Regions from separate parts of the Mycobacterium sp. 134 genome, predicted to be linked through region 2. Evidence: predicted binding sites of a transcription regulator. Region 2 holds the regulator's gene; the other holds the start of a gene.

Region 1 (15,892 bases), 1.2 Mb from region 2:
GTCGATCTTGGCGCCGCGCAGCTTCGCGGTGGTCCAGAAGGTGGGGTCGACACGAGCGCCGCGCAGGTCGGCCTCGTCGAGCTTGGCGTCCTGCACCCGTGCCCCCGTCAGGTCCGCCTGCCGTAGCACCGCCTTGCGCAGGTCCACCCCGACCAGGCTGGTCTCGCGCATCCGGCAGTCCGACAGATCGACGCCGCGCAGGTCGCAGCCGCCGAGCACAGCCAGGGTCAGGTCCGACTCCACGATCTTGATGGGCCGCAGCCGGCACTCGGTGAACACCGATCCCAGCAGGCTGCAGTTGGTGAACGCGCTGTGCCACAGCGTGGCGCGGCGAAACGTGCAGTTGCGGAACGCCGAGCCGAAATGCTGCGACTCGGACATGTCCACACCGCTGAAGTCGCACTCGGTGAACACCACACGCTCGGTGCGCAACCGGCTCAGGTCTTCCTCACGGAAATCGTGACCTGTGAATTCCCTGTCCGCCCAGGCGGTTTCGTCAGCTACCACGCCTCAGCCAGGCAACGCGGAAAGCGTGCTCAGCGAGTACTCGGTGACCGCGATCAGCGCGGCCTTGGCCGAGTTGCGATCGCGGGCATCCACGGCCACCACCGGGATGTGTTCCGGCAGCGCCAGGGCCTTGCGCACTGCCTGAGTGGGATGCTTTGGCGCATCGTCGAACTCGTTGACCGCGACGATGAAGGGCAGCTTGCGCGCCTCGAAGAAGTCGACCGCGGCGAAGCTGTCCTGCAGGCGGCGCACGTCGACCAGGATGATCGCACCGATGGCGCCACGGACCAGGTCGTCCCACATGAACCAGAACCTGCGCTGCCCGGGTGTGCCGAACAGATACAGCACCAGATCCTCGTCCAGCGTGATCCGGCCGAAGTCCATCGCTACCGTGGTGGTGCGCTTGTCCGGGGTGCCGTCCAGGGCGTCGACGCCCTCAGACACGTTGGTGACCAACGCTTCTGTGCGCAGCGGCATGATCTCGGAGACCGCGCCGACGAATGTCGTCTTCCCTGCCCCGAACCCGCCAGAAATGACGATCTTCGTCGAGGCGGCCCCACGTCGGGGGGCGCCACCGCCGGAGGCCGAGCGGGGTTCAGAGTGCTCGTAGGCCACGCAGGGTCCTTCCAATCAATTCGCGGCGTTCGTCGAAGCTAGCCGAGTCATCGAGGGTGGCTTCCACCCTTAGATAACCCTGCGTCACCAAGTCCCCGATCAGCACGCGCGCCACGCCGAGCGGGAGAGATAAATGAGCGGCAATCTCGGCAACCGAAGGACTGCCGGTGCACAACTCTACGATCTGTGCGCGCACATCGTGCCCAGTCCAGCGCGGTTCACGTGTCGTGTCGGTTTTTTGTATCGGTGCTTCCAGCGGAAGGTGCACGCGCGAGTCGGTGCGGCCGGCCGTCAGCGTGTACGGCCGCACCAGACTCGGACGGTCAGTAGTTTCCGGTTCGTCCACAGGCACCTCGCGAAGGGCAGAAGGGGGCGGGGGACTCAGGACGGTTGCGGCGTACGGCGCGAAGACTGCACCACCGCGCCGACCCGCTCGACCAAGATGGCCATCTCGTAGCCGACCTGGCCGATGTCACACGACGGGGCGGTCAGAGTGGCCAGGTTGGACCCGTCACCCACCCGCATCAACAGCAGGTAGCCGTTCTCCATCTCGACCACCGACTGCATCACGTGGCCGCCGTTGAACAGCTGGGAGGCGCCGGTGGCCAGGCTCGCCAGTCCGGAGGAGACGGCGGCGAGCTGGTCGGCCCGCTCGATCGGCATGTGTTCGCTGGCAGCCATCAGCAGTCCGTCGGCCGAAACCAGCACCGCGTGGGACACCCCGGATACCTCGCGGGCGAACTTGGACACGAGCCAGTCCAGGGAGTCGCGCTGCGTCGGACGGGTCATTCGTTATCGGTTCCTCTGGTCTCACGGGCATGCGATCGTCCGGCGTGCACGCCTCCGAAAAGGTTGCTGGTGCTCGTACGGACAGCCTCAGGGTCACGCGGTTTGAACGCCGCGAACATGCCGCTGTCAGGTTCGTCTGCCGATGCTACCGTCTCGACGCTGTCGTCGTTACGGTGTACTCCACCGTTGCGGTGACGGCCGTTGGGCTCAGGGGCGGACGCCGCGACTGCAGCTGCGATGCCACCCGGCACCAGGCGGGCACCCGGCGTACGCATGGGCAGGCCTTCCTCGGTGTGCTCCTCGACGGGCGCGTCCTGCGCCGCGGCGGCTACCGACCAGCCCTTCTCCCAGACCGTCTTCCAGTCCAGGTCGGCGCTGCGCACGTGGGTCGTCGGATCGATCTCGAATTCCGAGACCATCGACTGATAGATGGAGTCGCCCTCTACATCGGGGGTGTCGTCCTGGGCCGCGGCGGGTTCGACCGGCTCCTCGGGTGCGTGCTCGGTTTGATGAGCCGCGCCGTTGAGACCGTTGACGCCATTGAGGCCGCTGTGACCGTTGAGGTCAGTTGCCCCGTTTAGGTCGCCGTGACCGTTCAGACCGTTGAGGCCCGCGGCACCGTTGACGCCGTTGGTGGCCACCTGCCCTCGGGACGCGAAGAACGATGAGGTGTTGGTGGGCGTCTGACGTCCGGCCTCCACATCGTCGGTCGCCTCGTCGGTGGCTGCCGCGTCGGCCGCTCCCGCGATTTCGCCCTTGGCCAGGGCCGCACTCTCTTCGGTGTGCACCGGCCACTGCTGCGGCCATTCACCCACCGGCTCGTCCGCGGGCTCCTCGGCCGGCGCCTCGCCGGCCTCCTCCTCCGGTTGTGGGGCGAGTGTGCCCGGCAGCTCCGAGATGCCACTGGCACCCGGACTGCGCTGCGGCAGCAGGTCGAACGGCATGTCTGCACCGTTGAGGTGGGGTTCGTCGGTGCCGGACCCGAACACCGACGCATCCGCAGGATCGGCGTCCAGCGACAACGCCGTCGCGATCCCGGCATGCGCGTCGACGGGCCTGCCATACGGAAGGTCCTCGACCGAGTCGCCGCCGTCGCGGGCCAGCAGCGAGGCCGGGATGTACACCCCTGCCGTGGTGCCCGAGCTCGGTTCTTCGGCGACGGTGCTCCGCAGCCGCACGACAAGACCGTGTTGAGTGGCCAGCCGCCCGACCACGAACAGACCCATGTGACGCGCGGTGTACGGATTGACCTCACCGCCGGACTGCAGACGGGTGTTGGCGACCCGCAGATCGGCCTCGGTCATACCCAGGCCGACATCGCTGACCTCGATCACCAACGCACCCTTGGCCGCGTGCACGGCCGATACCCGCACCTGCGAGATCGGCGGCGAGTAGCGCAGCGCATTGTCTAGCAGCTCGGCCAGGAGGTGGATCAGGTCGCCGGCCGCCGTGCCGGTGATCTCGACGTCGGCCACCGACGCGGTGACGACACGGGCGTAGTCCTCCACCTCGGAGGCGGCGGCATTGATTACCGTCGCCAGCGGCACCGGACGGCTGTGCTCGCGTGCCAGCTTGGATCCGGACAGCACCAGCAGGTTCGCGCCGTTCCGGCGCATGCGAGCAGCCAGGTGGTCGAGCCGGAACAGGCTCTCCAGGCGTTCCGGGTCGTCCTCGTTGCGCTCCAGCTGATCAATGAGCGACAACTGTTGGTCGACGAGTGAGCGGCTGCGCCGCGACAGCGTCTCGAACATGTCCGAGACCTGCAACTGCAGCTGAGCCTGTTCCCCGGCGAGGAACACCGCCTGCTCGTGCAGTTCGTCGACGGCATGGGCCACCTGACCGACTTCTTCGGTGGTCTGCACCGGGATCGGGGTGACCGGCACCAACTCGCCGCCGGCGCGGACCCGTTCGATCTCCTTGGCCAGGTCCTGGTGAGCCACCTTGAGCGCGCTGTCGCGCAGCGTCCGCAGCGGGCGCACCAGTGAGCGGGCCACCAACAACACGATGACCATGGCGCTGACGATCGCGGTCGCCACCAGGATGGCGTCGCGGATCGCGTCGTTACGGGCATCGTTGGCCTGGGCCTCCACCGCGGCCGGAATGGACGTGGTGGTGTCGTCGACGATCTGTCCGGCGATCTTGTTGGTCGCCTCCAGCGATGCCAGCATGTCCGGATTACCGACCAGCGGAATGCCGGGATTCGACATCATCGCCATGCGCTTGACCATCTCGGCCCGAAGCGTCGCCGCCTCCTCGGAGCCACCTCCGAGCACCTTCGTCAGCGCGGCGACGGTGGACGGCTCGGTTCCGGCCATCGTGATCATCGAGGTGCGCAGCAGCGGCTCGGGTTCGTCGCCGCCCCGGTTGACCAACATCCGCTGGATCGCCATCTGCCCACGGGCACCGACCGCGCGGGCCAGCGCCTCAACCTGAGCCTGAACCGCCTGCTGGTTGCTGTGCACCGAGCCGGTGATCGCGGCTTCCCCGGTCAGCAGCAGCGGCCCGTAGTCAAGGATGCGCTGCCGCAGATCGATCGAATCGGACATCACCGCGTCGACAAGCTGCTGTCCCTTGCCGAGAAGGCCTGCGACGGCCTGACCGACATCCTCGGACACATTGGTGGCGTCTATCCGTTGCTGCAACTCGGATTTGCGCTCGTTGAACGTGGACATCGCAGACTGTCCGTCGCCACCTTCGGTAGCTGCAACGAGCACACCCTCCATCGCCGCCATGTAGCGGTCGACGTCGGGGATCACTTCGGCCCGATCGGCCGCCAACCGCAGGTCTCCGGCAGCACTGGCACTGGCATAGATGCGCAAGCCACCAAACGTCGCCGCCAGGATCAACGGCACGAGGACAATGGCGAGGACTTTCCGACTCACCGGCCAGTTGGCCGGTGACCAGCGCGAGGGACGCTTGGCCGGAGCCGATGGTGCTGGGGAGAATTCGACGAGGGTGCCGTCAGCCTGTTTCAGCTGCGTAAAGGCAGTCATCGGCGCCCAACCGCACTACCGGCTGCGTGGCCGCAATTTACTCGTGGGGCGTGATTCATAAGACTTCCTGCTGTTTCCGCCCACGCGGGGGCGGGCGTCAAACGCCTTGGCAATTGCACGAGTATGACAGCAGCTCGCGAGCGTTTCCACAATTCTTACTGAACAGACAGAGTTCGTGACCGAGCCGTAGCGCAGTTGTGTGGTAATCGAGCAAACAGCGCTGTCCTTGCCGAATCGCGTGCCGATTTCCACTTCCTATTCCGCGTGCCGAATCGGACCTCATTTACATCCCGATTCGACCACGGGCGGGCCTTCGTACGATCATCGTCGGATGTTCCGGGTGTTGTTCTTTTCTCCCCGCATCGCACCCAACACCGGCAATGCGATCAGGATGGTGGCAGGTACCGGGTGCGAGCTGCATCTGGTCGAGCCCCTGGGCTTCGATCTGTCCGAACCCAAGCTGCGCCGGGCCGGCCTCGACTACCACGACCTGGCATCGGTGACCGTGCACGCCGATCTGGCGGCCGCGTGGCGCACGCTGATGCCGGCCCGGGTCTACGCATTCACCGCCCGCGCGTCGACCTCGTTCGCCGATATCGCCTACCAGCCGGGAGACGTGCTGATGTTCGGCCCAGAACCCACCGGACTGGACGCACAAACCCTGGCCGACCCGAATATCACCGCACAGGTACGTATTCCGATGCTCGACGGCAGGCGGTCATTGAATCTGTCCAATGCCGCGGCCGTCGCCGCCTATGAGGCGTGGCGCCAACACGGGTTCGCCGGCGGCGTCTAGTTACGCCGCGGGCGTGGGCCGCCATGCGACCCACGCCCGAATCTCACAGAGAGTTCATACACCGGCTTCACAATTGCACCGAGGGGCAACAGGCGTCCCAGGGTCCCCCGGGCTCACCAACTGTCCCAGTGCGAGAACTGCTCGGCCGGAAGGCGCTTGGCCTTCTTGAAGTCGGTGCCCAAGGTGTAGGCGATCGGGAACAGCCCCGCCTGGGCGTACCGGTCGAACGGAATGCCCAGCAGTTCAGCGGCCTGCTTCTCGCCGTCACCGAGCAGGTGCAACGTCGTCCAGGCCGACCCGAGGCCACGCGAGCGCAGCGCCAGCATGAAGCTCCACACCGCGGGCAGCAGGGATCCCCAGAATGATGCGGACATGCCGGCGGGGGCACCGTCCGGACGGCCTTCCAGGCACGGAATCATCAGCACCGGCGCCTTCTCGAAGTTGTCGGTGAGATACCGCGCGGAGCTCATGACGGCATCCGCCTGCTGGTCGCGGATGTCACCGCGCTCAGGTTTGGGCATGTCCAGGTAGGGGTTGGCGTTGGCCCGGTAGATGTCGGCCAGCGCCTTCTTCTTTGCCGGGTCCTCGACGAAAACCCATTGCCAGCCTTGCGCATTCGACCCGGTGGGGGCCTGTAGAGCCAGGTCGAGGCATTCCGTGATCACCTCACGCGGCACCGGCTTCTCGAAGTCGAGCCGTTTGCGCACCGATCGGGTGGTGGTGAGGAGTTCGTCGACGGTCAAGTTCAGGGCTGGTTCGGCTGTCATGCCGCGAGACTACAACCGCTCGACAAAAACCAGAAGCTCCCCAGCAGTTTGCTGGGGAGCTCCTAATCATCGTGCGCCGCAGTACAACTCAGCTAACCGATGAAGGTTGCGCACCGTCGCCGGATCGACGACGGTGCACGGGGTCTGTCAGCCGGCGTTCTCGGAGACCAGCACCGGCTCCCAGCCGTTGGCCTGCGGCTCGTCCGACGAGCCGTAGTCGGCCGAGGACGGGACGGCATGGATGCCATGATCGTCGCCGGGCAACCCGCCCAGCGCCGCGATGGTGTCCCGGATCTTGGTCGCCTCGGCGTCGGTCGGCGTTGCGCCGGCCTCGAGCTCGTCGAGCAGTCCGTCACGCAGACCGGCGCCGTTGGCCACTTCCTGGGCCGACAGCTTGGCGTGGATGCGGGTGACGTAGATCTGCTGTCCCAGAGAGGATCCCGGCGCCGAAGCGGCATGGGCCATCAGCGAGTCATACCGCTGGCGGACCCCGCTCAGCGCCACGATGACCGCAGGAGACGGCCGGTTGCTTCCGGCCGCCTCGGCCAGGGAGGCACGCAGCTTGCGCAAGCCGGACAGGACGACGTCGGCGCGCTTGTGGAACTTCTTGTCCTCGGGGAAGGGCAGTGCATCGATCGCGGCGGAATACATGTGCATCGCCGCCTCCGACAGACTGACGATGACCGCCGAATCACCTTCCAGCGTCGCGTTTTGTCCCATGGGCCCTCAATTCTCAAGCGAACAGATCAACAGAAAAGTGAGCGGCCGGTTGCCGGACCTGTCGGACCGATCCACCGCCGCTCGCGGTGAGCACGCCGATGACACTAGCGGTTATCGCGCGGCTCGTCATCGCTAGGGGCACTTGAAGAATGACGAAAAACAGAGTATGCGAACGCCGGCGCCACCGGCCGGTAGCACCCGCTGCCGAGGTTGGCCTTACTCTGAACGCCGGCACGGTGGCAGGCTTGGCCGATGGGAGGTCGACATGGCCGGACTAACTGAATCGACAAGGGTCGCTGAGTCTTCAGGGGGTGCGCCGTTGGATTACAGCCAGATCGGTGACACGACTCAACCGATGCGGGTGGCTTCGGTGGATCGGGACCCGGCCCCCAAAGCCTTGTCGATCGACCCCAAGGCCGGCATCGGTTGGCTGGTATGCGGCGGCCTGGGCAGCCTGGCCATCGTCTGGTACCTGCTGTTCAGCCCGGGCGAGCGCGGAAGCAAGGCCGAGTGGTTCTTCGGTGCCGTCATCTTCGTTGTCGTGATGGTGACGATGTGGCTGACCCTCACGGTCCAGCGCCAGGCCAAACACGACATCGCCCAAGCCGACGAACGTCTGCGCCGTGAGTTGGCGGCCGCCGACGAACGCTCGGCGCTGGAACTCGCGCTGACCCAGAAATGGCATCGGGCCCAGATGGAGTCCCAGCAGAAGCTGCACGATGCCGAACTGGTGGCACAACAGGAACTGGCCCGCATCGAGCGCAACAACCTGCTCGAACAACTGCAGAAGCAGGCGATGATCGAGGTGTCACGTGCGGTCGGCACACACACCCGGATGCTCGCCACGCTGTGGACCGAAGGTGCGACACAACTGCGCAACCCGGACCGGGACGAGCGGGAAACCGTGATGAACGCGCTCTTCGGTCAGATCAGCCAGGTGGTCAGCGACGTTTCGGTCGAACTGGACAACGCCCATCTGCTCAGCCAGGACGACCGCCTGCAGGATGCGCTGAACCGGGTCAACGACGCGGTGCTGCTGGCGATCCAGGTTGCCGAGGATCTGCACGCCGACGTGGTCGAGGGACGGACCCCGGAAACCAATCCCATCCCCGCGGTCCAGCGCCTGCTGCACGAGCGGGCCACCGACGCGCGGCGGCTGGCATGGTCGCTGCTGCGGACCGGGCTTGAGGACACCACGACCCGCAGCGTCTCCAGCGTCTCTACCGTTTCCAGCGTTTCCAGCGTTTCCAGCGTTTCCAGCGTTTCCAGCGTTTCCAGCGTTTCCAGCGTCGACCCGAGCTGACCGCCGGGGAGCTCAGCGGAAATCTCGCGACCGCGAGCCGATCCGCAGCTCGACCGGGCTCATCCGGTCGGCGATCACGGTGACGGCGCCACTGGCGTTCTGCACGATGCCGCGGACCACCAGTGCCGGCGCCGTCTGCGCCAGCTTGCGGTAGCGCGCCCACACCCCGGGCGCACACAGCACGTTGACCATCCCGGTCTCGTCTTCCAGGTTCATGAATGTCACGCCCTGCGCGGTCGCCGGACGCTGCCGGTGAGTTACCGCCCCGGCAACCAGGATCCGGGTCCCGTCGACGACACCCAGCAACTTGTCGGCAGGAATCACGCCCAGCGCGTCGAGGTCGGCGCGCAGGTACTGGGTGGGATAGCTGTCCGGCGAGACGCCGGTGGCCCACACGTCCGCGGCCGACAGTTCCAGCGCGCTCATCCCCGGCAGCGACGGGACATGGGAGGACGAGCCCACCCCCGGCAGTCGGTCCGGCCGCTGGCCGGCCGCCGCACCCGCCGCCCACAGCGCCTCACGCCGGCTGATCCCGAAACAACCCAGCGCACCGGCGGTGGCCAGCGCCTCGGTCTGGGGTACCGACAGCTGCACGCGACCGGTCAGGTCGATCAGGGTTTCGAACGGCCCGTTGGCATTTCGTTCATCGACCAGGCGCCCCGCCAACTCGTCACCGATGTGACGGACACTGCCCAACCCCAACCGCACGTCCATGCCGGCGTTCTCCAGCGTCGCGTAGGCCAGGCTGGCGTTGGCATCGGGTCCGTGCACCACCACCCCGTGCCGGCGCGCGTCGGCGACCAGTGACTGCGGCGAGTAGAACCCCATCGGCTGGGCCCGTAGCAGTGCCGCGCAGAACGCCGCCGGGTGATGCAGCTTGAACCACGACGAATAGAAGACCAGTGACGCGAAGCTCAGCGAATGACTTTCCGGGAAACCGAAATTGGCGAACGCCTCCAGCTTCTCGTAGATCCGCTCGGCCACCTCTCCGGTGATCCCGTGCAGTTCGGCCATGCCGTCGTAGAACCGGTTGCGCAGCCGGCGCATCTTCTCGGTCGAGCGTTTGGAGCCCATCGCCCGGCGCAACTGGTCGGCCTCGGCCGCGGTGAAACCCGCACAGTCGACTGCCAATTGCATGAGCTGCTCCTGGAACAGCGGGATGCCCAGCGTCTTCTTCAGTGCGGATTTCATGGACGGATGGTCGTAGGTGACTTCCTCCAGGCCGTTGCGGCGACGGATATAGGGGTGCACCGAACCGCCCTGGATCGGACCCGGACGGATCAGCGCCACCTCCACCACGAGGTCGTAGAACTCCCTCGGCTTGAGCCGAGGAAGGGTGGCCATCTGCGCGCGGGACTCCACCTGGAACACCCCGACCGAGTCGGCCTTCTGCAACATCTCGTAGACCGCCGGTTCGGACAGATCCAGCTTGGCCAGGTCGACGGCGATGCCCTTGTGTTCGGCCAGCAGGTCGATCGCGTAGTGCAGCGCCGAGAGCATACCGAGGCCGAGCAGGTCGAATTTCACCAAACCGATTGCTGCACAGTCATCTTTGTCCCACTGCAGCACGCTGCGGTTGGCCATGCGGGCCCACTCCACCGGGCACACGTCGGCGATCGGGCGGTCACAGATCACCATGCCGCCCGAGTGGATGCCGAGGTGCCGCGGCAGGTTGGCGATCTGGGTGGCCAACTCGATCACCGGCTGCGGGATGTCTTCCGCCTCCGGCGAGTCCGGACGCCCGTTCCACCGGCTGAGCTGCTTGCTCCAGGCATCCTGCTGTCCCTGGGAGAAGCCCAGCGCCCGGGCCATGTCGCGGACCGCACTGCGGCCGCGATAGGTGATGACGTTGGCGACCTGTGCGGCGTAGTCACGCCCGTATCGCTCGTACACGTACTGAATGACGTTCTCGCGCAGGTCCGATTCGATGTCGATGTCGATGTCGGGAGGACCGTCGCGAGCCGGGGACAGGAACCGTTCGAACAGCAGCTCATTGGCGATCGGGTCGACGTTGGTGACCTTCAGCGCGTAGCAGACCGCCGAGTTGGCCGCCGATCCCCTGCCCTGGCACAGGATGTCGTTGTCCCGGCAGAACCGGGTGATGTCGTGCACCACGAGGAAATAGCCGGGAAACTTCAACTGCTCGATGATGCGCAGCTCGTGTTCGATCTGCGCATAGGCCTTTCTCGCGTTGTCCACGGGCCCGTACCGCTCGGCCGCCCCCGTCATGACCAGATGCCGCAACCAGCTGTCCTCGGTGTGCCCGGCCGGGACGTCGAACGGCGGCAGCTGCGGGGCGATGAGCGCCAGACCGAAGGTGCACTGTTCACCGAGATCTGCTGCGGCCGTCACGATCTCGGTACCGAACAACCGGGCCATCTCCTCCCCCGAACGCAGGTGAGATCCGCCGAGCGGGGCCAGCCACCCGGCGGCGGTATCCATCGAGTTGCGGGCCCGGATCGCCGCCATCGCCATGGCCAGCCGCCCCCGGTCGGGGGCGGCGAAGTGCGCACCGGTGGTGGCCACCACCGGTATTCCGAACCGCGGGGCCAGCCCGGCCAGGACGGCATTGCGCTCGTCGTCACACGGATGGCCGTGATGGGAGAGTTCGATGCTGACCCGGTCGGCCCCGAAGCGGTCCACCAGATCGGTCAGCGCGGCGGCGGCAGCTTCTGGCCCACCCGCCGAAAGCGCCTGGCGGACATTCCCTTTGCGACAGCCCGTCAGGATGTGCCAGTGCCCGCCGGCCGCCTCGGTGAGGCCGTCGAAATCGTAGCGGGGCTTACCCTTCTCACCACCGGCCAGGTGCGCCTTGGCGATCTCGCGGGACAGCCGCCGGTAGCCCTCCGGACCACGGGCCAGCACCAGCAGATGCGGGCCGGGCGGGTCGGGGTCCTCGGTGCGGGGAATGTTCCCCAGCGACAGCTCGGCGCCGAAGACCGTGGCCACGTCCAGCTCCCTGGCCGCCTCGGCGAACCGGACCACACCGTAGAGCCCGTCGTGATCGGTCAGCGCGATCGCCCGCAGGTTCAGCCGGGCCGCCTCCTCGACCAACTCCTCCGGCGTGCTCGCGCCGTCGAGGAAGCTGTACGCCGAATGCGTGTGCAGTTCGGCGTAACGGACCGACGTACGCGGCCGGTCGAGTTCCGGCGGCTGATAGCTACCGCGCTTACGCGACCAGGCGGGGCTGTCCCCGCCGTCGCCCGCGGGCTCCAACGGCAGGCCGGAACGTCGCGGTTTGCCGGTGAGTACCCGCTCCATCTCCGACCAGCTCGGCGGCCCGTTATGCCAACCCACCTCGCCAGTATATCGAACATTTGTTCGATGCGTCCGGGGGTCGAATCAGGTAGTCAACTACCCGCGACTGCGCACCGCCCACCTTCCTAACCTCGGCTTATCACCGGATTCCCCCGGTCACCGCAGGAAAGGACTCGCATCATGGCCGATTTGAACCCACAGCCGCTGCCCCCACGGGACCGGATCCGGATCAGCGCCCCCGATTCGGTGCTGTTCGACCTCAAGAAGTTCCAGAAGGCACAGGCCAGTGTGCTCGGGCAGGCCGGCTGCCCTGGTTGCCACTCCGGACTGGACCTGCACTGGCAGGGATTCTCCGACTTCGTCATCAACGAAGAGGGCGTCGCCACGCCCACCACGGGTTAGCGGTCGATGTCGCGGCTCGATCTCGGCGTCGGCGTCATCGCCACCACCGGACTGGATTTGGTCTGGAGTGAAGTGGCCGACCTCGTCGACGTGGTCGAGGTCGAGCCGCAGACGATGTGGACACCACGACAAACCAGCTGGGACATCAACGAGCCCGCGTTCGACTGGGTCGAGAGCCGAGACCGTCCCATCCTGGTGCACGGGGTGGGCTTCCCGGTCGGCGGCTGCACAGCCCCGGACCCGGCCGGGGTGGCACTGGCCGCCCGCTGCGCCGAACGGCTCGGGGCCACGCACTGGAGCGAACACCTGTCGTTCAACCAGGTACGTCACGCGGGGCACGACCTCGACGCCGGATTCCTCCTGCCGCCGGCGCAGACCCCGGCCGGAGTCGACGCGGCCGTCGAACACATCGCGAGCTACCAAACCTGTTCAGAGCGGCCATTTCTCATCGAGACCGGAGTCAACTATCTGCGGCCGCGCCCGGGAGAGCTGGCCGACGGCAGCTTCATCGCCGAGATCGCCGAGCGGGCCGACTGCGGCATCCTGCTCGACCTGCACAACCTGCTGGCCAACGAACGCAACGGACGCCAACCCGTCGAGGACATCCTCGACACCCTGCCGCTGGACCGGGTGCTGGAGATCCACGTCGCCGGCGGCTTCGAGCTGGACGGCTACTACCTCGATGCCCACATCGGCGGTCCGGATCTGGAGCTGCTGTCCCTGCTGGCTGCCACGATCCCGCGGCTGCCGCAACTGCGCGCGGTGGTGTTCGAAGCAGTACCCACGTCGATGGTGTCGCTCGGTGCGGCCGGCCTGCGGGCGATCCTGCAGGCACTGCATCGCATCTGCGACGGCACGCCCGTCGAGCAGCCGTTTCGCACCGCTGCGGCAGCGCCCCGAGCGCCCATCGGCCCCCGCGCCGATCACGACCTGACCGGGACCCGGGAGTGGGAGCGACGGCTGGCGGCGTACACGGCACGCGCGAGCGCCGAGCCGCCCACCGACGATCCGGCCATGCAGTTGTTGCGCGGGTTGGCCGACCGGGCCCGGCTCGGCCAACTCACCCTGGCTCGTCCCGATCTGCTGCGCACCCTGATCGAGACCCGCGGACCGGACCAGACCGAACGAATCCTGGAGTCGTATCTCGACGCATCTCCGCCATCGCGCTGGGCGGCCGACGAGGGCCGGCAGTTCACCGAGTGGCTGGCTCAGCCCGGGATGTCCATCCGCTGAGTGCCCAGAACGGCAAGCAGGCGCATCGCCTCCTCCGAGGGCGAGCCCGGTTCCGGGGTGTAGATGATGACGCGTTGGTCGCGGTCGGCGATATCGAGCGTGTCGCAGTTGACCGAGACCGGGCCGACCGTCGGATGCGCGAACGTCTTACACAAGGTGGGCTGGGCGACCAGATCACGGGCATCCCACAGCTGAGCGAACTCATCGCTACCAGAACGCAATTCGGCGATCAGGTCCGCGGTTTCGGGATCATCGGGGTATCGCGCGGCGGTCGCACGCAGGTGCTGGGCGGCGGTATGGGAGAACTCCTCGGCATCGGACACGCCGTACAGACGTCGGCCATCGTCCGGATGCGGACCGAGAAACGCCCGTCGCACCAGATTTCGGTCCCGGCGCGACAACGCCGAGAAATCCTCCATCAGCGCACAGGCCAGGTCGTTCCAGGCGAGCACCTCATACGTCGCGGACACCACGATCGCGGCGGCCTGCGGCAGTCGTCGCAGCAGATCCAGGATGCTCTGCCGGACCACCCGCGGCGGACCTGTCGGCCCTTTCAGTTCGACCCCGGCCAACACGTACAGGTGGGCCCGCTCGACATCGGACAGCCGCAGCGCCCGAACCAGACCCGACAGCACCTCGCCCGACGGGTGCGGCGCACGGGCCTGCTCCAGGCGCGTGTAGTACTCGGTGGAGATGAAGGCCAGGTGCGCGACCTCGTCGCGGCGCAGCCCCGGGGTACGGCGCCGCGGACCGGCCGGCAGGCCCACCTCGGCGGGACTGATCCGCTCGCGCCTGCTGCGCAGGAACGCACCGAGCTCTCGCTTGTCCACGGGTCCATTCTCCCGGCCGTCGCCGAACCGCGCCGCCTCACAGCCTGGTACCACCGATACCTGGATGCGGTGCGCGACCCGGCGCAGGCTCGTCGTCATGACTTCTCCGACGAAGGCCGGTCTGTTGGACGGCAAGATCGCATTCATCTCCGGCGCGGGACGCGGCATCGGCGCCGCCGCCGCGCGGCTGTTCGCCGCCGAAGGGGCGAGCGTCCTGCTGGCGGCCAGGACCGAGACACAGCTCAAGACGGTCACCGACGACATCCGGGCGGCCGGCGGCACCGCCGAGTACGTGGTCTGCGATCTGGCCGACGGCGACAGCGTGCGGGCCGCCGTGGAGCGCACCGTCGAACTCTGGGGCCGTCTCGATGTCGCCTTCAACAACGGCGCGACGATCCAACCGCCGGGCCCGCTCGACGAGGTGACCGAGGACGACTTCGACCACGTCTACCGCGTCAACCTCAAAGGGGTGTGGCTGGCGTTGAGCGCGGAGGTCGCCGCGATCCGCGCCACCGCGAAAACCGGTGCGATCGTTAACAATTCCAGCATCGGCAGCTTTCACAGCAACCCGGAGCTGCCGGCCTACGGCGCCATGAAGCGGGCCGTCAACAGCCTCACCGAATCGGCCGCGGTCACCTACGGCCCCGAAGGCATCCGGATCAACGGCGTGGCGCCCGGTCCGACGTTGACCGACATGATCCAGGAGTGGGATGACGCCAGTCCCGGAGTCCTCGACAGTCTCATCGCCGACACCCCGCTGCGACGTGGGGCGCAGCCCGCCGAGATCGCCGAGGCCGCGGCCTGGCTGTGCAGCGACCGGGCCTCCTTCGTCACCGGTGCGACGTTGCGGGTCGACGGCGGCAAGTGGGTGTAGGTCACCTCGTGATGCCGATCACGCCGCGGCCCCCTACGATTCCCGTGGGCTGGGGATCGGCTGTGAAAGGACGGCAATGGCGTCAACGAGGTACATCGGCTACGTCGGAGGTGTCGCGGTAGCGGCGGGAGTAGGGGCGGCGATCGCCGTGGCCGGCCAGGGCACCGCTCACGCCGATTCGGCGGACGGGGCCTCCAAGGACTCGACCAGCAGCACATCGCAGCACGTCAACGCCGGGCCCAAGCGCGGTGCGACCAAGACCGGTGACACCAAGCGGGCCAAGCCCCTGTCCACGTTCAAGGACAGCGTCAAGGACAACATCGACAAGCAGGCCGACAAGATCGAGAAGGCGGCCGCACACGTCACCAAGGCCGTCCAGGACGCCAAGCCCGCCAAGCCGGTGTCGGCCAAGCTCACGCCGAAGCCCAGTGCCAAGGAGTTCGAGGCCGAGCAGGTCACAAAGCTCAAGGACTTGTTCACCCCCAAGCAGGCCGCGGCTCCCAAGCCCGCGCCCGTGGTGGAGGACAAGCCGGAGACCGAGTCCGTCGCGCTGCCGAAGAGCAAGACCTTGGCCACCCCGAAGGTCGGCGCGGTGCAGACCCAGGCCGATACCCCTGAGGCACAGGCGGATACACCGTGGAACCCCAACCCGTTCCGGGCCGATGATCCGGAGCCGACGGATCTCCCCGAGGCGATCATGAATCTCCGGAACGCACTGATGGATGCGTCACCCGATGAACTCGATCCCTTCGTGCGTGAGGCGACCGAGCAGATCTACCGGGGCAGCCAGATCGTGCCGTGGGTG
Region 2 (15,892 bases):
AAGATTGCGCGCCAGCAGGGCCCACAAGGCTTCGGCCTGATCGGCGCACTCCCCGACCGCCAGCGCGTAGAGCGTGTCGCGGACCCGCGGATCGGCCAGCCCCACGGCCAGCTGCGCCAATTCGGCCACACCGGGTGCACCGCCTTCCGCCACGTGCAGGGCCGCTGTCATCGCGGCCTCGACATCCCGGCGCACCTCGGCATCGGGGCGCGCCTCCGGGCACCCGGGCCGCTGTGTCACGAGCGCCAGCGGGCGCCTCATCGCGTCATTGGCGACCGGGTCCGGCTGGATCACCTGCAGCAGTTCGTCACGGCTGGCGTAGAGCCGGCGGCCGTCCAGCACCGCGGCCGCCGCCAGCGGCGACGCACCCGGGTCGTCCACCCTCCCGTGTTCACCGCAGCCGTCGGCACAGCGCCAGGAACCACCGGCGGCCACCTTGTCCACGACGTGCGCGGCGTAGAGCTCGATGCCGTCGGCGGCCAGCGCCTGGTCCAGCATCGACGCCAGGTCGCGATAGCGGTCGTCGCATGCCCGGCAGTCCGGGCTGTCCCCGTCCACGACTACCGCGATGACCGCGTCCACGCCGGCCGCTGCCGCGAGGCCGACCAGATGCTGGACGCGTTCGGTCATGTCGTCCGCCAGGTCGGCGCGCATGACGCAGCCCAACTCGCCCCGGTCGACGGTGACCAGGACGAGGCTGCGGTGCGGCACGAATCCGAGCACTGCGGGTAGCGCGGCGATCAGCGCACCGGGACGCGTGAGGTGGAAGTCGAACTCCGGCGAGGATGGCGATGGCGTTGTCATGGCCCGACCGTGCCAACCGGGGCCGTCACGGGCCCTCACCCGAACCCGCCGGTTGCGGCCGGCTGGGGATGGATTCTGCGCTGGGGATAACCCGAGGCATTTGTTCATCCGGTATTCGGTCTCGCCGACATGCGAGAAGGGCCCAACCGGCGTAAACAGTTTTCCCATGGGTTCGATGCAGGAGTATGACCTCGTCGTCATCGGTTCGGGTCCCGGCGGTCAACGCGCCGCCATCGCCGCAGCCAAGCTCGGCAAGTCCGTTGCGGTGATCGAGCGGGGCATGATGCTGGGCGGGGTGTGCGTCAACACCGGCACCATCCCGTCCAAGACGCTGCGGGAGGCGGTCGTCTACCTGACCGGCATGAGCCAGCGCGAGCTCTACGGCGCCAGTTACCGCGTCAAGGACAAGATCACCCCGGCCGATCTGCTGTCGCGCACCCAGCACGTCATCGGCAAGGAGATCGACGTCGTGCGGTCCCAGCTGATGCGCAACCGCATCGAGCTCTACACCGGCCACGGCCGGTTCTCCGACGACCACACGATCGTCGTCGAGGATCCTGGCCGCGCCGAACTCGTCACTGTCCGTGGACGTTTCATCGTCATCGCCACCGGGACCAAACCGGCCCGGCCGGCGGGGGTGACATTCGACGAGGCGCGGGTGCTCGATTCCGACGGCATCCTCAATCTCGCGACCCTGCCGACCTCGATGGTGGTGGTCGGGGCAGGGGTCATCGGCATCGAATACGCGTCGATGTTCGCGGCGCTGGGCACCAAGGTCACCGTCGTCGAGAAACGCGACGACATGCTGGAGTTCTGCGATCCCGAGATCATCGAATCCCTGCGCTTCCACCTCCGCGACCTGGCGGTGACGTTCCGGTTCGGCGAAGAGGTGACCGCTGTCGACATCGGCACCTCGGGCACGGTGACCACCCTGGCCAGCGGCAAGAAGATCCCCGCCGAGACCGTGATGTACTCGGCCGGACGCCAGGGGCAGACCGATCACCTCGATCTGGCCAACGCAGGCCTGGAAGCCGACAACCGCGGCCGCATCTATGTCGACGACAACTTCACCACCAAGGTGGACCACATCTACGCGGTCGGCGATGTCATCGGCTTCCCGGCGCTGGCCGCGACATCGATGGAGCAGGGCCGGTTGGCCGCCTACCATGCCTTCGGCGAGCCCACCAAGGCCATGATGAGCCTGCAACCGATCGGCATCTACTCGATCCCGGAGGTGTCCTTCGTCGGGGCCACCGAGGTCGAACTGACCAAGGATTCGATCCCTTATGAGGTGGGTGTGTCCCGGTACCGCGAACTGGCCCGCGGCCAGATCGCCGGGGACTCCTACGGGATGCTCAAGCTGCTGGTGTCCACCGAGGACCTGCGGGTGCTGGGCGTGCACATCTTCGGCACGAACGCCACCGAGATGGTGCACATCGGGCAGGCGGTGATGGGCTGCGGCGGCACCGTCGAATACCTCGTCGATGCGGTGTTCAACTATCCGACGTTCTCAGAGGCCTACAAGGTCGCGGCGCTCGACGTGATGAACAAGCTGCGCGCGCTCAACCAGTTCCGGTTCTAGCAGTCGGATTCGAGTGCGGCGGGCGCCGCGTCGCCGGGTCCGCCTGCCTCGGCCCGGACCAGCAACCGGGCGATCCGGTCGTCGAAGTGCGGCGAATAGGACACGTCGTCGTCGCATCCTCCCCCGTCGAGTCCGCCGACCAGACCGGTCACCGTCGACCCGGAAACCCACGGGGAACCACTGAAACCGTCGGTCAGGCCCGCACAGGCCAGAGACGGGTACCCCTGGGGTGACCATTCGGTCGCGCCGCGGCACGCCAGTGGGCTGCCGCCCTCGCCCATCGGATAGCCGGTCACCGTCACCGGAACACCGGGCGCGGGTGCCGAACCCAGTGTCAGCCCGCCGCCGGCCGCCGCGAGCAGACTCGCACCGGAGCCGCCGGTGACCCGCACGATGGCGTAGTCGGCTTGCGGATCCTGCTCGGCGAGCCACCGCGGGTCCAGATACACCGTGCTGACGTGCCAGGTATCACCACCGCTGGTGTCGAACCCGGGGACGAATGTGGTGTCGACGCCGTCGAGTAGACAGTGCGCGGCCGTCAGGATCAGATTGCCGGACGCGCTGGCCAGCACCGATCCGCTACAGGTGTGCGTCGTGGTGTCGCCCAGGAACAACGCACCGACCCGCCGGTCCGGTGTCACCGACTCGGCCCCGGCCTGCGACAACGGGCTGGCTGCCACCGGTGGACTGCTCGCCGGGGCCGGGGCGGGGGCCGCGGTCCCGCCGCCCGCGGTCACGGCGCCGGGCCCGGTGCATGCCGCCACCCCGGCGGTCATCGCTGCCGCCGCGACTGTGAGCTTCACCATCCGGGTCACCTGCATCATCACGATTTTGCCTGATCGTGGGGATATCCGCCGGAATGCCGAACCCGTCCCGGCGCGTTCGCACGCACTAGCGGGCCGGAACGACCCGCGGCCCGGGTATGCGGGACACTAGATGACATGGCGGTAGGCCGTCACAGCGTCCTGCCGCAGCGAGGAGACGAAGCGAGATGACTGACAGCACCGACACCCCCGACCAGCACTACCAGCCCGATCAGAGCGGTATGTACGAGCTTGAGTTCCCGGCGCCGCAGCTGTCCTCCTCGGATGGCAGTGGCCCGGTGCTGATCCATGCCCTGGAGGGGTTCTCGGACGCCGGTCACGCCATCCGGCTCGCCGCCGAGCACCTCAAGGACACCCTCGACACCGAGCTGGTGGCCTCCTTCGCCATCGACGAGCTGCTCGACTACCGGTCCCGCAGGCCGTTGATGACGTTCAAGACCGACCACTTCACCAGCTACGAGGAACCCGAGCTGAACCTGTACGCGCTGCACGACGACATCGGCACGCCGTTTCTGCTGCTGGCCGGCCTGGAACCGGACCTGAGGTGGGAGCGGTTCATCACCGCGGTGCGACTGCTCTCCGAGCAGCTCGCGGTGCGGCGCGTGATCGGCCTCGGCACCATCCCGATGGCAGTGCCGCATACCCGCCCCGTCATGCTCACCGCGCACGCCAACAACAAGGAACTGATCGCCGACCACACCCCCTGGGTCGGTGAAGTCCAGGTTCCGGCGAGCGTCTCCAACCTGCTCGAGTTCCGGATGGCCCAGCACGGCCACGAGGTGGTGGGTTACACCGTGCACGTCCCGCACTACCTGGCCCAGACGGCCTATCCGCCGGCGGCCGAGGCCCTGCTGGCCGAGGTGGCCCGGACCGGTTCGCTACAACTGCCGCTGGAGAAACTTTCCGAGGCCGGTGCCGAGGTGTACAGCAAGATCAATGAGCAGGTAGAGGCCAGCGCAGAGGTCGCCCAAGTGGTGACCGGGTTGGAGCGCCAGTACGATGCGTTCGTTGCCGCACAGGAGAATCGGTCTCTGCTCGCGCGTGACGAGGAACTGCCCAGCGGTGACGAGCTGGGAGCCGAGTTCGAACGGTTCCTCGCCCAGCAGACCGGTGACAAGTACAAAGACGACAAGTACAAAGACGGACGAGACGGCTTCGGGGACGGATTCCCGAACGGCGACAACCACTCATAGGAGCCCGATGGCGGGCCGAGAGCGAGGTTGACCAGCATGACCGAGCGCAAACCCCATCTGCGGACCGTTCGCGAGCTCACCCCGACGCTCGAGTACCGCACGATCCACGGTTACCGGCGGGCCTTCCGGGTCGCCGGGTCCGGTCCGGCGATCCTGCTGATCCACGGCATCGGCGACAACTCCACCACCTGGCACACCGTGCAGTCGGCGCTGGCGCAGCGGTTCACCGTGATCGCCCCGGATCTGCTCGGTCACGGCAGCTCCGACAAGCCGCGTGCGGACTACTCGGTGGCGGCCTACTCCAACGGCATGCGGGACCTGCTCAGCGTGCTCGACATCGACCGGGTGACCGTGGTCGGCCATTCCCTGGGCGGCGGCGTGGCCATGCAATTCGCCTACCAGTTCCCGCAGTTGGTCGACCGCCTCATCCTGGTCGGCGCCGGCGGGGTCACCAAGGACGTCAACATGGCGTTGCGGGTCGCCTCCCTACCGATGGGCAGTGAGGCCCTGGCGCTGCTGCGGCTCCCCCTGGTACTGCCGGCGTTGCAGCTGGCCGGCCGCGCCGCGGGCGCGGTGCTGGGATCGACCGGCCTCGGGCACGACATTCCGGACATGCTGCGCATCCTGGCCGATCTGCCGGAGCCGACGGCATCGTCGGCATTCGCCCGGACCCTGCGTGCGGTGGTGGACTGGCGTGGCCAGGTCGTCACCATGCTGGACCGCTGTTATTTGACCGAATCCGTTCCCGTGCAACTGATCTGGGGCGACTCCGACTCGGTGATCCCGGTCAGCCACGCTCGGATGGCCCACGCCGCGATGCCCGGTTCCCAGCTGGAGATCTTCAAGGGATCCGGGCATTTTCCGTTCCATGACGATCCCGAGCGCTTCGTCGAGGTGGTCGAGCGCTTCATCGACACGACAGAACCGTCGGTCTACGACCAGGATCGGCTTCGCGACCTTCTGCGCAGCGGGCGGACCGAATCGACGATGTCCGGGCCGTTCGACACCCAGATCGCGGTGCTCGACGCGATGGACGCCGACGAACGCAGCGCGACCTGACCTTCTCACCCGTATGGGTCTCCGGGCGGTCCACCCGGAGACGGTCGGCTGCGACGTAGCATCGGATCATGGCCATCGACGTCACCGTGTTACGCGTGTTCACCGACTCCGACGGCAAGTACGGCAATCCGCTCGGCGTCGTCGACAACAGCACCGTCGCCCCCGACGACCGGCAACGGATCGCGACCGAATTGGGTTACAGCGAAACCGTATTCATCGATCTGCCGCAGCCCGGCGGCAACTCGGCCAGTGCCCACATCTTCACCCCGGTCGCCGAGTTGCCGTTCGCCGGGCACCCGACCGTCGGTGCGTCGTGGTGGCTGCGCGAAACAGGGCTGCCGGTCCATACCCTGCTGGTGCCCGCAGGAATCCTCCAGGTGGAGTACGACGACGATCGCGCCATCGTCAACGCGCGTTCGGAGTGGGCACCGGAGTTCGCCATCCACGACCTGGCCTCGGTCGACGATTTGCTTGCCGCCGACCCCGACGATTTCACCGATGCGGAGGAGAACTACCTGTGGGCCTGGATCGACGAGGCGAACGGCACCTTGCGATCGAGGTCGTTCGCCCCGCACCTGGGAATCCCCGAGGATGAGGCCACCGGCGCGGCGGCGGTACGGATGACCGACTATCTCAGCCGCGATCTGACGATCATCCAGGGCAAGGGCTCGGTGATCGAGACCCGCTGGAGTCCGGAGGGCTGGGTGCGCCTGGCCGGCCGCGTCGTCAACGACGGCACCTCCCGCCTGGACTGAACCGGGGACCGAACCCGGGCCGGATTACGCCTCGGCGCGGTGGGCGCGAAGCGCCTCGATCTCGCGCTCGAAGTCTTCGGCTGACGAAAATGACCGGTACACCGAGGCGAATCTCAAGTAGGCGACCTCGTCCAGTTCGCGAAGCGGTCCGAGGATCGCCAAGCCGACCTCGTGACTGGGGATCTCGGGTGTGCCGAGGCCGCGGACGGCGTCCTCGACCTTCTGCGCCAGCACGTTGAGGGCGTCGTCGTCGACCTGCCTGCCCTGACAGGACCGACGCACCCCGCGGATGACCTTCTCGCGACTGAACGGCTCGGTCACCCCGCTGCGCTTCACCACGGCCAGCACGGCCGTCTCAACGGTGGTGAACCGGCGGCCGCATTCCGGGCAGGACCGCCGGCGCCGGATGGCCTGCCCCTCGTCGGTCTCGCGGGAATCAACCACACGCGAATCAGGGTGACGGCAGAACGGACAATGCATTACCGCTCCTTCGTCATGCCGCCGGACAACTAGCTCGAGCGCCCTTGAGCGTACCCGCGTTGCCCGCGGGAGACTCACCGCCGGGTCCAGTGGGGTGTAGGTGCTCAAGCCGACGCCGGCCAGTGTGGCTGGCAGCCAGGACGATTCAGCGGACATCGCACTGCTCAGCCAACCGGGGCGAGCAGCGTCTGCCCTGCGTCGACCGCCACTGAGTCGAGCTGGTTGAGATCGCGGATCTGCTCGACGACCCGGGCCACCGGGGCATCAGGGGCGACCCGTCGGGCCACCTGCTGCAGAGTCTCCCCCGACTTCACCTGGACCACAGCCAGTTCGGTCGGCGTCGGCGTCTCGGCGCCCACGACCCCGCCGAGTTGGGCCACCAACCCGAGCCACACGGTGATGCCTGCGGCGACGAGCGCCAACAGGACCGTGGTCAACGGCGTGATGGGCCGGCTGCGATGGGACGCCCGCGACATCAGCACGCCGGTTCCGCGGTATCGGACCCCACCGGTGTCGGGACGGGAGGGTGCAGGCCGCTGGACCCGGCGCACCGGCCGGGGTGCGGCGGCGCCGAACTGGGCGCGGGCGCGGGGCGGCTGTGACTTCTGCGTGGCCCGAACAGCGCTGGAACGGCTATCGGCGGGGATATCGATGATCGCCATCTGACTGCCTTTCGGTGGGTCGTATTCGCTCTTGTGTTCGAACATAGTCGCTCAAGTGTTCGATGGATAGAACATGTGATCGAACTGTTGCCAAACGATAGAACGGACCACCGACAAGTTCGGGCCGCGAAGCCGCACACCACCCGCTCCAGGCCCCCCGTGAGCCCCTCGCGCACCCCACCAGCGGACACGCGCGCAACACGCGTCGAACACATGTTTGATTAATGTTCGACCAGCGACTACATTCGGCCTCATGAGCGACGACCGCAGCAGGGACGGCAGCATCGACAGCCCGGCCGGATCGGACAGCGCGGGCCCACGCCGGGCCGAGGGCGGCCTCACCGACCGGCAACGGACCATCCTCGACGTGATCCGAGCGTCGGTGACCAGTCGCGGCTACCCGCCCAGTATCCGCGAGATCGGCGACGCGGTCGGCTTGACCTCGACCTCATCGGTCGCCCACCAGTTGCGCACCCTCGAACGCAAGGGCTACTTGCGGCGCGACCCCAACCGGCCGCGTGCCGTCGACGTGCGCGGCGCCGACGATCCGGCGGCCGCAGTGGTGTCCACCGATGTGGCCGGCTCCGACGCGTTACCCGAACCGACCTTCGTACCGGTGCTCGGGCGTATCGCCGCGGGCGGTCCCATCCTGGCCGAGCAGGCCGTCGAGGACGTCTTCCCGCTGCCCCGCGAACTGGTCGGCGAGGGCTCGCTGTTCCTGCTCAAGGTCGTCGGAGACTCGATGGTCGACGCCGCGATCTGCGACGGCGACTGGGTGGTGGTGCGCCAGCAGAGCGTGGCCGACAACGGCGACATCGTGGCGGCCATGATCGACGGCGAAGCTACCGTCAAGACCTTCAAGCGGACGCGCGGTCAGGTCTGGCTCATGCCGCACAACCCGGCGTACGACCCGATCCCGGGCAACGACGCCGCGGTGCTCGGCAAGGTCGTCACGGTGATCCGCAAGATCTGACCGACCGAGATCGGGCCCGGCCGCACCTCGATGTGGCCGGGCCTTCAAATTCAGTCGGCTCGCACAAATCCGTTCGTGCGAGCGAATTCCTCACTGGCGAACCAGATCTCGGCTGTCGCGTCGTCGTACTCGCTGCTGTCGGGTGCCCAGTACCGGCCGGACTTCGTGTCGGCCTTGATCGGGTAACCCTCCGGTGCGCGGTTCGGGTCGTCCAGCGGTAGGTGAATGGCCGTGGCGCTGGGGATCTCATCGAGTTCGATGGCCGCATGGCGCCCACTGTGAGCCTCGCTGCTGTAGGCCTCGCTGCTGCTGTAGGCCTCGGCCTCGGTGATGACCCGCGTCGGAGCGGTGTCGACGTTGTCCTGATCGCTCGGCACGGCCAAGCCCGCCGCCGCGAAACCTACCGCTTCGCGCACTCCGCCGGCCGGGCTCGCGAGCGCCCGGGTATCTGTCAGGTCCTCGTCCACGAGATCCGCTTCGATCTCGCCTTCGGCGTCATCGCCTTCGGCGACTTCCTCGAATTCGGCATCTATTGGCGCGTCGAGATCCTCGTCCTCGTCGAAATCGTCGTCCTCGAAGTCATCTTCTTCGAAGTCGTCGTCGTCATCGAAGTCGTCGTCCTGGTAGCCGCCGTCGTCGTAGCTGTCGTAGCGCTGTTGGGGCTCCGGACCGGCCAGCTGCGAGGAATCCTCGGGTGGCTCCTCCTCCTCGCCCGGCGCTCCATAGCCGCCTGGCGATCCGTGCGGAGCGGCCCATTGACTGACGGGCATCGCGATGTCGGTAGGGCCGTCGTACGGGGACGCCGCCGCGCCGCCCGCCGATTCCTCGCCCGGGCCGGCGAATCGCGCCGTCGTGGCCTCACCGGCACCGTAGGCGGAAGTCGGCGCGTAACCCGCCTCCCGTGCCCCGCGCTCGTCACCCAACTCGTCGTCGTACCCACGCGATTCGTAGCGCGTGTCGTCGTACCCGCCCTCGTCATAGTGCGGTTCGCCGTGGTCGCCGTCGTAGTCATCGTCGAACGGATCGTGGTCGAAGTCGTCATCGTCACCGGCCCGGCGGCGGTGCCAGAGCGCTGCCCCCACGATCAGGCCGGCGAGCAGCAGAACCGGGACCACCGCGATCAGCCACCACCAGCTCCAATGCCAGGAGAACGGCTTCTTGGCGTCCGGGCCGGAAGGCTGCGGACCGGTGGCGTGCGGCTGTCCCACACCCGGAACCTCCAGCCCGCTCAGCTCGGAGGCGAGTTTGGAGGGCTCGGTGGTGAACTTGTTGGCGTCGCGGTCCCAGGAGATCGCTCCCCCGCTGAATCGCTGACTGATGACGGTGCCGTCTTCGGTCTGGTCGGCCATCGGGGCACCCAGTGCGCCCTTCGCCCCGCCGAGCTTGTCCCAGGCCGCCTTCATCGCGCCGCGGACGATCACCGCGCCGTAGTCGGGAGTCCAGAAGATGACGGGGTTGTCGGCCGCGGCGAAGGTGCTGATCCGGCTGTTCGGGCCCAGCCCGCCCTCGGACTCGCTGGCGGTCGGGAAGCCCAGATCGCCCTCGGGACCGCCGACGCTCTCGTACTTCTCCAGCAGCTGGCCGGTGATGGCGTTGGCCCCGGTGGCCGGGGTGTAGAAGATCTTGCCGCCGGCGTAGTTCTGGCCGAACCCGCCGTCACCGATCGGATACTGATCGCCGTCCTTGGCTCCCAGCGGACCCATCGCCCCGCCCGCCGCACGCCGCGCCGCCGCGATCGCCGCGGCGGGATCCGACGGTATGTCCAGGTCGGCGAGCTGGTCGGCCAGCTCCGGCGGCACTGTCGTGAACGCCTTGGTCTTGCGGTTCCAGGAGATCTCGCCGCCGGTGAACTTCTGAGAGCTCACGTCGCCGTCGAACGACTCGTCTTCGGCCGGGACACCCAGTACACCGGCAGAACCGCCGAGCTTGTCCCATGCGGCGTTGATGGCGCCCCGGACCACCCGGGCACCGGTCGCCGGGGTCCAGAAGATGACGGGATTGTCAGGCGCGCTCAACGTCGAGTTGCGGCTGTCGGGAGCACGCCCGGCGCCTTCGTCGATGGTGGGGAATCCCAGGTCGCCTTCGGCCGGGCCACCCAACGACTCGTATTTCTCCAGAATTGCACCCTGCATGAAATGAGCGCCGGTCGCCGGGGTGAAGAACATCTTGCCGCCGGCGAAGTTCTGCGCGAAGCCCGAACCCGCTGCGTACACGCCGCCCTGACGCGGTCCCAATGGGCCACCGTCGCCGCCGCTGGCATCCCAGGCCGCGGTTACCGCGGCGTCGGCGTCCGACTCCGGGGTGGCCGAAGCCACCGCAGGCACCATCAAACCAGCGACCACGAGTGCGAGCAGGCCGACCGCCAACCGCCACACGGCCGCGCTCAGCCTCGCTCCAGGCCTAGTCATGCGCTCTCCCCGCTCGTTCGGCAAAGTTTTCTCAGAAATGTCCCGCCCCGACAACTTTGCTTCAGCAGGTGACGATAACCAACTAACGCGGCCGATCATGACCAAAAAAGCCCCAATATCTGGGTCCGACGACCCAGATTTGGGCTTCTCGGGGCGTCACGCTGGGTGATTCCGGTGCGTCAGACACCCAGACTGCGGCCGATGATCTCCTTCATGATCTCGGTGGTGCCGCCGTAGATGGTCTGCACCCGGGCATCCAGGTACGCCCGCGCGACCGGGTACTCCCGCATGTAGCCGTAGCCGCCGTGCAGCTGCAGGCAGCGGTCGATGAGTTCGACCTGCTTCTCGGTGGAGTACCACTTGGCCATCGCGGCCTGCTCCACGGTGAGCTTCTCGTCGAGGTGCAGCCGGATGAACTCGTCGACCATCATCCGCACCACGGTGGCCTCGGTGGCCAGTTCGGCAAGCAGGAACCGGCTGTTCTGGAAACTGCCGATGGGCTTGCCGAATGCCTTGCGTTCCTTGGTGTACTGCACCGTCTGCTCCAGCACCGCCTCCATCGCCGCGGCGGCCATGATGGCGATCGAGATGCGTTCCTGCGGCAGGTTCTGCATCAGGTAGACGAATCCCTGACCTTCCTCCCCGAGCAGGTTCTCGACCGGCACCTTGACGTCGGTGAACGACAGTTCGGCGGTGTCCTGGGCGTCCAGGCCGATCTTGTCCAGGTGCCTGCCGCGCTCGAAGCCCTCCATTCCGCGCTCCACCACCAGCAGCGAGAAGCCCAAGGCGCCCTTCTCCGCGTCGGTCTGGGCCACGACGATCACCAGATCGGAGTTGATGCCGTTGGTGATGAAGGTCTTGGACCCGTTGAGGACGTAGTGGTCGCCGTCGCGGACCGCCCGGGTCTTGATGCCCTGCAGATCGCTGCCGGTACCGGGTTCGGTCATTGCGATCGCCGTGATCAATTCGCCCGTGCAGAACTTGGGCAGCCAGCGCTGCTTCTGCTCCTCGTTGGCCAACCTCAGCAGGTAGGGCGCACAGACGTCGTTGTGCAGGCTGAAGCCGATGCCGCTGTAGCGGCCGGCGACGGTCTCCTCGCACACGATCGTGTTGTACCGGAAGTCGTCGTTGCCGCCGCCCCCGTACTCCTCGGGCACCGCCATCCCGAGAAAGCCCTGCTTCCCCGCCTCGAGCCAGACGCCGCGGTCGACGATCTTGTCCTTTTCCCACTGGTCGTGGAACGGCGCCACGTGCTTGTCCAGAAACGCCCGGTAGGACTCGCGGAACAAGTCGTGCTCGGGCTCGAACAACGTGCGGTCGTACTTCACAACACTGCTCATGGTGTGACCTCCGGTACTGGGTTACGGATTTGGGGCCAACCTATACCAACCGGGTGGTTGGTCAGCCCGGGGTGGGTGCCTGCCGCCCGTAAACTCGGGACATGCCCCAGTCCCCCGCGAGCCTCGCGCACTGGGGTGCCTTCACCGCCGACCTCGCCGACGGCGACATCAGCGCCGTGACCCCGCTGGCCGGCGACGCCGACCCCTCGCCCTTGCTGGGCAATCTGGCCGGCTCGATCCGGCACCGCTCCCGGGTCGCCGGACCCGCGGTGCGCCGCGGCTGGCTGCGCGACGGCCCCGGCCCCAGCGCGGAGCGGGGCGCCGACGAGTACGTCGCGGTGTCCTGGGACGAGCTCACCGAATTGTTGGCCGGCGAGCTGCGCCGGGTCGTCGACACCTACGGCAACGAGGCGATCTACGGCGGCTCCTACGGCTGGGCCAGCGCCGGACGCTTCCACCACGCCCAGAGTCAGGTGCACCGCTTTCTGAAAATGCTTGGCGGATATACTTTTTCCCGCCATTCCTACAGCCTGGGCGCGACCGGGGTGATCATGCCACGGGTGGTCGGGACCCACGACGACCTGTTCAAACGCTCCACCGACTGGGACGTCATCGCCGAGAACACCGACCTGCTGGTGTGCTTCGGCGGTGTCGCACTGAAGAACACCGGCATCAATCACGGTGGCACCACGGCACATCCGGCGCGCGACGCGCTGCGCCGGTTGCGTGACCGCGGCGGGCAGATCGTGTCGTTGAGCCCGTTGCGCGACGACGTGGACGGCGACTGCCACTGGCTGGCCCCGGTTCCCGGCACCGACGTGGCGGTGATGCTCGCGCTGGCCCACGTTCTGGCCACCGAAGGCCTGGCCGATCTCGATTTCCTCGACACGCACTGCACCGGGTACCAGCGGTTCGAGCGGTACCTGCTGGGCCGCGACGACGGCGTCGCCAAGAGCCCGCAGTGGGCGTCGGCGATCAGCGGGCTGCCCGCCGAGGAACTGACCACACTGGCCCGGCGGATGGCCGCCTCGCGCACCCTGGTCACCGTCAGCTGGTCGCTGCAGCGGGTCCGGCACGGCGAACAGGCTCCGTGGATGGGAATGACCCTGGCCGCGATGCTCGGCCAGATCGGGCTCCCCGGAGGAGGTTTCGGGCACGGCTATGGCTCGATGAACGAGCCGGGGCTGCCACCGCTGCGCTGCGGCCTGCCCGCCCTGCCGCAGGGGCCCAACCCGGTGCAGACGTTCATCCCGGTCGCGGCGATCACCGACATGCTGCTGCGCCCAGGCCGGCCGTTCGACTACAACGGCCTGCAGCTGACCTATCCCGACATCAAGTGCGTGTACTGGGCCGGCGGCAATCCGTTCCACCATCACCAGAACATCCCGAGACTGCGCCGCGGCCTGTCCCGCGTCGACACCATCGTGGTACACGACCCGTACTGGACCGCGATGGCCAAGCATGCCGACATCGTGGTGCCCTCGACCACCGCCTACGAGCGGGAGGACTACTCGGGTTCGCGTAACGACCCGCTGCTCGTGGCCATGCCCGCGCTGGCGCAACCGTATGCCGACTCCCGCGACGACTACACCACGTTCACCGCCCTGGCCGAGCGGCTCGGCTTCGGCCAGCGGTTCACCGAGGGCCGTACAGCGCGCGAGTGGCTGGTCCACATGTACGAAAAGTGGTCTGCCGGGCTGGATTTCGAGGTGCCCGAATTCGACGAGTTCTGGGCCGCCGGACAGGTGCGGCTTCCCACCGAACCGGGGCTGACGCTGCTCGCCGATTTCCGCGGCGACCCGGTCGGGCGCCGGCTGGCCACACCGAGCGGCCGCATCGAGATCTTCTCGGCCGAGATCGACGGGTTCGGCTACGACGACTGCACGGGCCACCCCCGCTGGTACGAGCCGACGGAGTGGCTCGGCGGGCGGCGCGCCCAGGCATATCCGTTGCACCTGCTGGCCAATCAGCCCGCGACCCGTCTGCACAGCCAGCTCGACGGCGGCGCCACCAGTCAGTCATCGAAAGTTCAAGGGCGCGAACCGATCCGGATCCACCCCGATGACGCGGCGGACCGCGGGCTCGCCGATGGCGACGTGGTACGAGTGTTCAACGACCGCGGGGCGTGCCTGGCCGGGGTGGTGATCGACGACCGGCTGCGCCCGGCCGTGGTGCAACTGTCGACCGGGGCCTGGTTCGACCCGGCGGACCCGGCCGACCCCGATTCGATGTGCGTCCACGGCAATCCCAACGTGCTCACCGAGGACGTCGGGACCTCTTCCCTGGCCCGTGGCTGCACCGGCGCGCACGTCCTGGTGCAGGTCGAGAAGTTCACCCGCGCGCTACCCCCGGTACGGGCACACGAGCCACCGGTGATCCGCACACGCTGAAACCGTTGGGCGGCCGCCACTTCGGCCGTTTCTACGGTAGCGGTTGTGTGCCGGTGCAAAGATCCCCTTCAGCGCTGACCGCGGCGTCAGCAGAAGGAGATCCTGGCCGATGCGATTCTCACCCCGTTCTGCCGCCAGATCGCTGCTGGTCGGCGCCGTGGCCCTGTCCGGTTCCGCCGCGATAGCGGTCACCACGACCTTCACCGCCGACGTTGTGCTCAGCGCCACGGTGCTGGTGGTTCCGGGTACCGGCACACCGAACCCGGCGTTGTCGCAGAACTACGAGGATCACGCGGTCCAGTACTACGTGGCACCGGGCAGCACCTGCACCGACGTGACGTGCGTCGGTGTTCCCTACATCGCCCAGTTCTGGCCGTTCCCGTTCGCGGGGTGGGGCGGGCTGGAGGGCGCCAAGTGGAACGTCTCGGTGCAGAGCGGCGTCTCGAGTCTGGCCACCGCCTACGGTGCGCAGCTGACCCCGCCGGCTCCCGGCCAGGAGCAGAATTACAACCCGGACCACGAGGTCGTGATCTTCGGATATTCGCAGGGCGCCACCGTCGCCGGCATCTACAAGCGCGACCTCGCATATCTCAACAACCCCACCGACCCGACGTTGCCCACCAACGTCTCGTTCGTCCTGATCGGCAACCCGAACCGGCCCAACGGCGGCTTGTTCGAGCGTCTCGCGGCGCTGGGCACCGTGCCCGTCCTGGACGCGACGTTCGGCAATCCGACGCCCACCGACACCGCGCCCGACGGGGTGATCAACACCGATGACATCGCGCTGCAGTACGACGGCGTCGCCGACGCACCATCCTGGGTGCTGAACCCGTTGTCCCTGGTCAATGCGCTCGCCGGGTTCGAATACGTGCACGGCACCTACCTGGCCCCGAAAGGCAATGACGAGGCCGGCGCGACGCCTTACGGCTACACACCGGAGCAAGTGCAGGCCGCGGTCGCGAATGCCCAGGCCAACTGCTCGGAGGCCACCCACTGCCAGGTGCACGGCGACACCCGCTACATCACGCTGCCTGCGAAGTATCTGCCGATCATGCAGCCGCTGATCGACCTCGGTGCGGCGACCGGAACATCCGCGGTGGTGATCCCGCTCGTCGATCTGGTCTCACCGGCGATGCAGACGCTGATCGAAACCGGCTATGACCGTGGCGATTACGGGAGCCCGACGCCGTTCCAGCTGGTGCCGAGGGTCAACCCGGTGAAGCTCGTCACCGACCTCATCAACGACATTCCCGAGGGAATCCAGGCAGCGCGCAACCCCGGCCTCGACCCACTGCCGGGCTGGTCCGACCCGACCCAATCCGCCGATACCGCCAACGCGCCAGAGGCCGTGAAGGTTTCGGACACCACCGCCATCGCACCCGAGTCGCCCAAGCTCCCCGCACCACCCAAACTCAATGTGCT

What was found. Region 2 encodes LexA, which represses DNA repair genes until DNA is damaged. Its sites were predicted from a motif close to CGAACANNTGTTCG; they were not measured.
Region 1: the regulator LexA is predicted to act here: its motif matches at 11,801-11,814, upstream of ACNQVK_RS29035 (error-prone DNA polymerase).

Annotation. Positions count from the first base shown of each region.
Region 1 is NZ_JBLVUN010000008.1:5,072,808-5,088,699, forward strand. It holds gene ACNQVK_RS28990 (pentapeptide repeat-containing protein) at 1-507, opposite strand, end outside; gene ACNQVK_RS28995 (GTP-binding protein) at 511-1,122, opposite strand; gene ACNQVK_RS29000 (DUF742 domain-containing protein) at 1,103-1,468, opposite strand; gene ACNQVK_RS29005 (roadblock/LC7 domain-containing protein) at 1,504-1,911, opposite strand; gene ACNQVK_RS29010 (ATP-binding protein) at 1,908-4,904, opposite strand; gene ACNQVK_RS29015 (tRNA (cytidine(34)-2'-O)-methyltransferase) at 5,236-5,700, shown strand; gene ACNQVK_RS29020 (nitroreductase family protein) at 5,814-6,467, opposite strand; gene ACNQVK_RS29025 (XRE family transcriptional regulator) at 6,615-7,187, opposite strand; gene ACNQVK_RS29030 (hypothetical protein) at 7,507-8,490, shown strand; gene ACNQVK_RS29035 (error-prone DNA polymerase) at 8,503-11,787, opposite strand; gene ACNQVK_RS29040 (hypothetical protein) at 11,929-12,150, shown strand; gene ACNQVK_RS29045 (DUF692 domain-containing protein) at 12,157-13,383, shown strand; gene ACNQVK_RS29050 (helix-turn-helix transcriptional regulator) at 13,359-14,312, opposite strand; gene ACNQVK_RS29055 (SDR family NAD(P)-dependent oxidoreductase) at 14,311-15,087, shown strand; gene ACNQVK_RS29060 (hypothetical protein) at 15,164-15,892, shown strand, end outside.
Region 2 is NZ_JBLVUN010000008.1:3,912,758-3,928,649, forward strand. It holds gene ACNQVK_RS23390 (DUF4192 domain-containing protein) at 1-804, opposite strand, end outside; gene sthA (Si-specific NAD(P)(+) transhydrogenase) at 980-2,386, shown strand; gene ACNQVK_RS23400 (trypsin-like serine peptidase) at 2,383-3,192, opposite strand; gene ACNQVK_RS23405 (proteasome assembly chaperone family protein) at 3,378-4,403, shown strand; gene ACNQVK_RS23410 (alpha/beta fold hydrolase) at 4,440-5,462, shown strand; gene ACNQVK_RS23415 (PhzF family phenazine biosynthesis protein) at 5,531-6,217, shown strand; gene nrdR (transcriptional regulator NrdR) at 6,242-6,697, opposite strand; gene ACNQVK_RS23425 (LysM peptidoglycan-binding domain-containing protein) at 6,862-7,359, opposite strand; gene lexA (transcriptional repressor LexA) at 7,613-8,332, shown strand; gene ACNQVK_RS23435 (LGFP repeat-containing protein) at 8,383-10,740, opposite strand; gene ACNQVK_RS23440 (acyl-CoA dehydrogenase family protein) at 10,920-12,080, opposite strand; gene ACNQVK_RS23445 (molybdopterin-dependent oxidoreductase) at 12,182-14,470, shown strand; gene ACNQVK_RS23450 (PE-PPE domain-containing protein) at 14,580-15,892, shown strand, end outside.